2 regions of the Paenibacillus thailandensis genome follow, and region 2 is predicted to be linked to the other one. Evidence: riboswitches for the same ligand, from Rfam matches in the RefSeq annotation. Region 2 holds a riboswitch; the other holds the start of a gene.
What was found. A riboswitch is a leader RNA that binds a small molecule or an ion and turns the genes downstream of it on or off. The one in region 2 is predicted to bind ZMP and ZTP.
Positions count from the first base shown of each region.

Region 1: another riboswitch for ZMP and ZTP. It lies ahead of ACFSW5_RS24570 (TIGR01440 family protein); the one in region 2 lies ahead of ACFSW5_RS01585 (DJ-1/PfpI family protein).

Region 1 is NZ_JBHUMY010000043.1:69,878-73,287, forward strand. Features, by position in the region: gene glyA (serine hydroxymethyltransferase) at 1-752, opposite strand, end outside; gene ACFSW5_RS24570 (TIGR01440 family protein) at 836-1,432, opposite strand; ZMP/ZTP riboswitch at 1,654-1,734, opposite strand; gene ACFSW5_RS24575 (low molecular weight protein arginine phosphatase) at 1,947-2,540, opposite strand; gene ACFSW5_RS24580 (manganese efflux pump MntP) at 2,576-3,088, opposite strand; gene ACFSW5_RS24585 (L-threonylcarbamoyladenylate synthase) at 3,355-3,410, opposite strand, start outside.
Region 2 is NZ_JBHUMY010000001.1:348,414-351,823, reverse strand. Features, by position in the region: gene ACFSW5_RS01595 (GNAT family N-acetyltransferase) at 69-374, shown strand; gene ACFSW5_RS01590 (YdeI/OmpD-associated family protein) at 623-1,219, shown strand; ZMP/ZTP riboswitch at 1,425-1,504, shown strand; gene ACFSW5_RS01585 (DJ-1/PfpI family protein) at 1,552-2,151, shown strand; gene ACFSW5_RS01580 (Rrf2 family transcriptional regulator) at 2,335-2,775, shown strand; gene ACFSW5_RS01575 (alpha/beta hydrolase fold domain-containing protein) at 2,849-3,373, shown strand.

The DNA of each region.
Region 1 (3,410 bases), on a different contig from region 2:
AAGACGGCTTTGTCGATCGCTTGCGCCCACGGCTGACGGCACAGAATCATGCCGCCGCGCGGTCCGCGGAGCGTCTTGTGCGTCGTCGTCGTCACGAAGTGCGCGTGAGGAACCGGGTTCGGATGCAAGCCTGCCGCAACAAGACCGGCGATATGCGCCATGTCCACCATGAACAGCGCGCCTACGTCTTGAGCGATTTGGCCGAGCTTCTCGAAATCGATGATGCGCGGATACGCGCTTGCTCCGGCAACGATCAGTTTAGGGCGATGCTTGAAGGCCGCCTTGCGAACGTCGTCGTAATCGATGGTGAACGTATTTTCGTTTACCCCGTAAGCGACGAAGTTGTAGAGCAAGCCGGATGCGTTAACCGGGCTGCCGTGCGTCAAGTGGCCGCCGTGGGCGAGGTTCATGCCGAGCACCGTGTCGCCCGGATTCAGAGCGGCCAGGTAAACCGCCATGTTCGCTTGCGCGCCGGAGTGCGGCTGAACGTTGGCGTGATCGGCGCCGAAAATCTCTTTCGCGCGGTCGCGCGCGATGTTTTCCACGATATCGACATGCTCGCAGCCGCCGTAGTAACGTTTGCCCGGATAGCCTTCCGCGTATTTGTTCGTCAGGACGGAGCCCATCGCTTCAAGCACCGCTTCGCTTACGATATTCTCGGAGGCGATCAGCTCGATGTTGTCGCGTTGGCGCTGCAGTTCGAGGCCCATTGCTTTCAGCACGTCAGGATCTTGCTTGCGGAGATTTTCCATTGTTTGTTCCTCCTAAAGGTTTTTTGGATTAAGCAACGAATACGTTGCTGGACAAAAAATCGACTTTATAAGCGTTACTCGCGTTAATCGCACGAACCGGCCGGCTTGCCCGCCGAAGGCGGTTCCTCCAGCTTGTAGACGGCGCGTTCGCCGCCGATCAGCTTCGGCCTCGTATAGGCCATCGTCACGTGCGCGCTGCCGATCGTCCGGATGCTCGGCCTTACCGGCACGGCCACCCGCTTCAAATGCATGCCGATCAGCGTGTCGCCGATATCGACGCCGGCATGGGCTTGCACCGTTTCCGCAAGGCACGCCTCGGGAAGATGCCGGTAAGCATAGGCCGCCATGGAGCCACCCGCCTTCGGGACAGGGACGGCGGATACAAGCTCCAGCCCGTACCGCTCGGCCGCCTCCCGCTCCAGCACGAGCGCCCTGTTCAAATGCTCGCAGCATTGATAAACGGGATAAAACCCGAACTCGCGCCTAGCGGCTTCGACCCCCTCGAATATCCGCTCCGCGATCTCGACCGAGCCGGACGTGCCGATGCGCCCCCCGCCCACTTCGCTGGTGCTCGTTCCGATCACGAGCAGCTTGCCTGCGGACAATCCGCCGGCCGCGGCCAACTCTCGCACTACGGTTTCCACCTGTTTCGAAATGCCGTTAAGTTCCATCGCGCTCATCCTCCTGTCAGAAAAGCAACCCCGGCCAAGCCTAAACGGTATCTGAACGGTACGTCGTCATCTCCGGCCGGGAATTCGCACAATCGGCACAACCGGTACAAGACGCCGTTCCTTCCAGGATGCTTGCCGTATCGTCGCCAATATGTATTGGTCGAGCTTATTATACCTAATTTCCGGCCAAAAAGACGAAAAAAGAGCATGACATGCCATCATAGCATGCTGCTCTTTGCCCAGGCGACCGGCCGTATAATCCGATGCTCCACCGTGGTTCCCCACTTCCGTCGCCAGTTACATCGGATATCCGTTATGTGTACCTTCATCATAGCCGAACGAACGGCGAAAATCAATCCCAATCCGCCCACTCCGGCATGTAAAAAATGGCTTGCTCAACTGCCGCAATGGCCGCGCGATTCCGGTCGCCCTTTTCGGATTATCGGGGCGTCCGGGAGGTTAATCCATTCCGTCCTCCCGCTCCCATCCTTCCCGCTCGGCTAGCCGTTATCCCGCCGCTCCGCTAATCTTGTTCGCTTTCCCGGCGGTCGAGCTTGTCCAACAGCTTCCTGACGGTCGCTTCGATTTCCTTCGCGCACTGCTCGTATTCTTCGAGCGAGCCGCCGAACGGGTCCACGATATCGAAGCTCGGGATTTTCCGTTCGAGCTCCAGCAGCTGCGAACGCTCCTCGTCCGTCAACTGGCCGCCAAGCGCTTGCTTCATGTGCATTTCCGTATAGAGCTTCTCGAGCCGCTCGATATCGCCGTTCGCTTCGGAGTGAAGATAAACGTATTCTTTGAGCGTGTACGTTTTATCCACCGCCTCGGGGAACCATTGCAGCAAGCTGCGCTTATGGCCGCCCGTCATCGTCAGGACCAGGTCGGCCCATTTCACCGAACCCGTTCCAAGCGCTTTGGACTGCCCCCGGTGGTCGATGCTCCGTTTGCGGAGCGCCTCGGACGCATGCCGGGATACCGGCAGTCCGTCTACCGTCGAGACGCCCGCCGACCTCACTTCAAGCGGTATTCCTCTCTCGGCGGCCAGCTTCCTCAGCAGCGCTTCCGCCATTGGCGATCGGCATGTGTTGCCGGTACATACAAACAAGATGCGGGTCATGCCGGTAACCTCCTTCTGCGTGCATTGCCTGATGCTCATATGATAAACAGAATTCCGAATAATAACAATATCGCGCCGCCGCAAGCCTCTCCGTACTCCCCGAGATTCGGGCTCACCTTGCGCCCCAGCAGCAATCCGAGCGTCGACATCGCTCCGCCGAACAACCCGAACGTCAGAACGGTCAGCATAATGTCCGCGGCAAACATGCCGAGCGAAATCCCGACGGAGAACGAATCGATGCTGACGCTTAAAGCGAAAACGGCCGTTCCCCAAAGGGTCCGATGATCGAACGGCTGAACGTTGTCCCCCCGGAGCGAGCTGTAGATCATATGGCCGCCCAGAAGCGCCAGCAATAGGCCGGCGGCCAGCGTAGCGATGTGGCCCAGCAAGGCCCCCATCAGCTTTCCCGTATAAATGCCCGCAAGGGGCATCAGCACATGAAACAACCCAATCACCGCGCTGAGCCGGGCGACATGCATCAGGCGAATGCCCCTTAGCCCGATCCCGATTCCCAGCGAAAAAGCATCCATTCCAAGCGCCGCCGCCATCAGCAGCAGCGTAATGAGTTGGCCCGCGGCCGCATCGGCTCCTGTCACCTGCGCATCTCCTCCAAGTCCGCATCCCAAGCGGAAACGACTTCATCGTCCTGTTCCAAGGACGAACCGTTTCGGCATGAAACGGCCGCTCCCGCCCTCCGGACGGAAGAAACGGCGTTTCGCTGCGGAAGTTAAGCCATCTGCAAGAGAAAGCTTATAGATGGTTACCTTCGCACATATCCAACATATGCGGACAAGGGGACAAACATAACCCGCGGTTATACAAGCACCTTTCTGCCGCCCGCAGCCTTCAGCAGCCGGTTCATGAGCGCGA
Region 2 (3,410 bases):
GAGAATGTAATGGTAGAGGTTTATGAATTAAAAAATAAGCCCGATTATTTTGAAAGCCAAGCTTTTATATAGCGATAAAAAACGAATCAATTATTGGTACATACGCATTATTGCGTAATGATTTGTTTTCTCGGCAAGATATATTTCCGTGGCTTGCTTGTTTATACGTATCACCAGAACAAAGAGGACGGAAAATAGGGTCCCAATTAATGAAGCATGCTCTTCAAGAAACGGAAAAAAAGGGTCACAGCAAACTTTCTCTTTGTACAGATTTAAACGGATATTATGAGAAATACGGCTGGATTCATATTACTAATGCATTCATCTTCACTGGTGATGAGACAAAGGTGTATGAAGCCTCGACGTTAAACTAACGTAGGAACGATAGCTCAATTAACCGCCTTATCACAAAAGCGGTTTTCTTATGGTCATAAATCAACATTAGCATTTAACATAGTCTAGTTATGAGCAAACCAGGCTGCCAATTGCAACATGACATCTTCAAACGCTGTTGACAAGACACCATATGGTGTCGTACAATCGATATGTCACCAAATGGTGTCATATCATAGAGTCAACAAAACTGGTACTCATGAAACAATAAACAGAAGGGAGTCCCTTGATGATGCAAGGTGAAAGGAATCCTAAGATTGATCCCTATTTTAACAAGCTTAAGAAATGGAAGGAAGAATTCGAGCTATTGAGAGAAATCGTTCTCGACTGCGGGCTGACGGAGGATTTTAAGTGGATGCATCCTTGCTACACGTTTGAAGATAAAAACATCGTTTTGATCCATGGTTTTAAGGATTACTGCGCGCTTCTGTTTCACAAAGGCGCATTGTTAAAAGATCCCCATGGGATCCTAGTCCAACAAACGGAGAATGTCCAGGCGGCGCGCCAGATTCGGTTCACCAATGTCCAAGCTATAGATGAAATGCAGCTAATCTTGAAAGCCTATATTGATGAAGCCATTGCGGTCGAGAAAGCCGGTTTGCAAGTGAACTATAAAAAGAATACGGAATACATCATACCTGAAGAATTACAAAACAAATTCGTTGAAATCCCCGACTTAAAAACGGCTTTTGAAGCATTGACGCCGGGACGGCAAAGAGCATACATTCTGCATTTTTCTTCACCCAAGCAATCCAAAACCCGAGAGTCAAGGGTTGAAAAATATATCGCGCATATTCTGGATGGAAAAGGATTGGATGACAAGTAATATGATCTATGTCGAAGGATTAGATTCTATATTCGATGAGTCTCCGCGCGAAGTGCCGGGAGTCAAAAACACTTTCATTCAAAGCCGCGTTTAATGCGGCTTTTTTTGATTTAAGGGTTGTTATCATTGAGAAGGCCAACAATTTGGAGCTCCGTAATAAAATTGCTTGATTTGTATAAATTTTCAGATTATAATGAAGTAAATTTTTGGTATGTGTTACTGGCGTAAACGTGGAGAACCGCGGGGGAGCACATATTTCATATGCCGTACGCCTGGGCAAAGCGTTTGGTCTTGGACCGAATGCTTTTATTTATTTTATGGGAGATGATGATATGGAACAGGTACGGCAAGCAAGGAATGTAGCAGTATTCATTTTTGAACAGGTCGAACCTTTGGATTTTGCAGGACCGTTTGAAGTTTTTATTGCAGGAAGCAATAGAGGGCAAGACTTTAAAGTTTACACTGTGGCGGAAAAAGACGCTCCGATACAGGCGGTGGGAGGTCTGAGCATTAATCCAGCTTATACGATCGCTAACTGTCCTAAACCAGACATATTGGTGATTCCTGGAGGTTGGGGTTCAAGACAAGAAATGAACAATGAAACGATTACGAGCTGGGTTCGAGAAGTATCCAATGATGCAGAAATCATACTGTCGGTCTGTACTGGAGCCTTGATTGCAGCAAAATCCAAATTATTAGATGGTTTAAAAGTGACAACAAATCGTTTGGCTATTCATGAATTAAGGGATCTTGTACCTGCTTCTACTGAAATAGTTGAAGAAGCCCGCTATGTTGATAACGGGAAAATCGTATTATCCGCCGGAGTCTCCGCCGGCATGGATGCTGCGTTGTATGTTGTAGGAAAATTACTGGGCGAAGATAGAGCTAGAAAAGCTGCAAATATTATGGAGTACGACTGGAGAAGAGATTAAACTAAGTGTAAGCGTTAGGTCGCTCCGCTTCTGACACGTTGTTGTCAGGAGCGTTTTTTTATTTGGGTTTATTGCCGGGATGAAAGAGGGGTTGTGTTTAATGTCAAACGTTTCGGCCGCAGGCCAGCCTATTGACAAAACCTTCGGTTGTAAATATTATTATTACAACGAGAGGGTGGTTTAATGAGAATCAGCAGCCGATTCACGATAGCTGTACATATGTTGTCGCTAATTCATGTGCTTACGGATCAGCTCACATCGGAGCAGATAGCGGATAGTGTCAACACGAATGCGGTCATTATTCGCCAGATTAGCGGCTTACTCAAAAAGGCTGGAATAATTGGCGTGAAACGCGGAACAGGCGGGGCTTATTTATTAAAAGAACCTTCGGTCATATCGCTTTATGATATTTATCAAGCGGTTGATGTGGTTGACGATAACGGGCTTTTTCATTCCCATGAGAATCCTAATCCGATGTGCTGGGTCGGCTCGAATATCCATGAGGTTTTAGGCGTTTTTTTGTTAAAAGCGCAGCACGCAATGGAAGATGTATTGCGTCATGTATCGTTAGAGGAGATTACGGACCTCATTAAACAAAAAAAGAATGCTTCTTTGGAAGCATAATTTTTTTATCTTCGTTGTAATAAAGTTGTTTACAACTAAAACCCTTCTCAAAAAAATAAAAGGAGCATGCCAAATGACTAATCATTTTGAAGCAGAAATTAAAGAGTTAAACTGGGACCAAGATCGGAACTCCTACGTTCAATTAATTCCCAATATCGTGTATTCGGACGGCGGGCAAACGCCCTTAAAGTTAAACCTGCTTGTGTACCGAAATCCGATGGATGCGTTATTTAACCGTGAAGGAAACAAAGAAACTTATCCGCTTATTATTTATTTGCAAGGATGCGGGTGGGGGTGGAGCGAGCAAGACATATTTGCTTTCATTCCTCAGTTATCCGAATTTGCCGAAAACGGCTTTGTCGTCGCCAGCGTTCAATATCGCCTTAGCTCACAAGATCTATTTCCGGCACAGCTTGATGATGTAAAGGCAGCGATACGTTATCTTAAGAGTCATGCTTCCGAATACAATATTAATCCGGATAAAGTAGGTTTATGGGGAGACTCGTCGGGTGCGCATCTAGCGCTGCTCGCAGGTCTGGAGGCTATGGGAAGCGAAGAGGATCAAGCCAATGTGCAAGCCGTTGTCGATTGGTTCTAAAGGAGCCGGGCACGACGGATTTACGCAGCCGCAGACG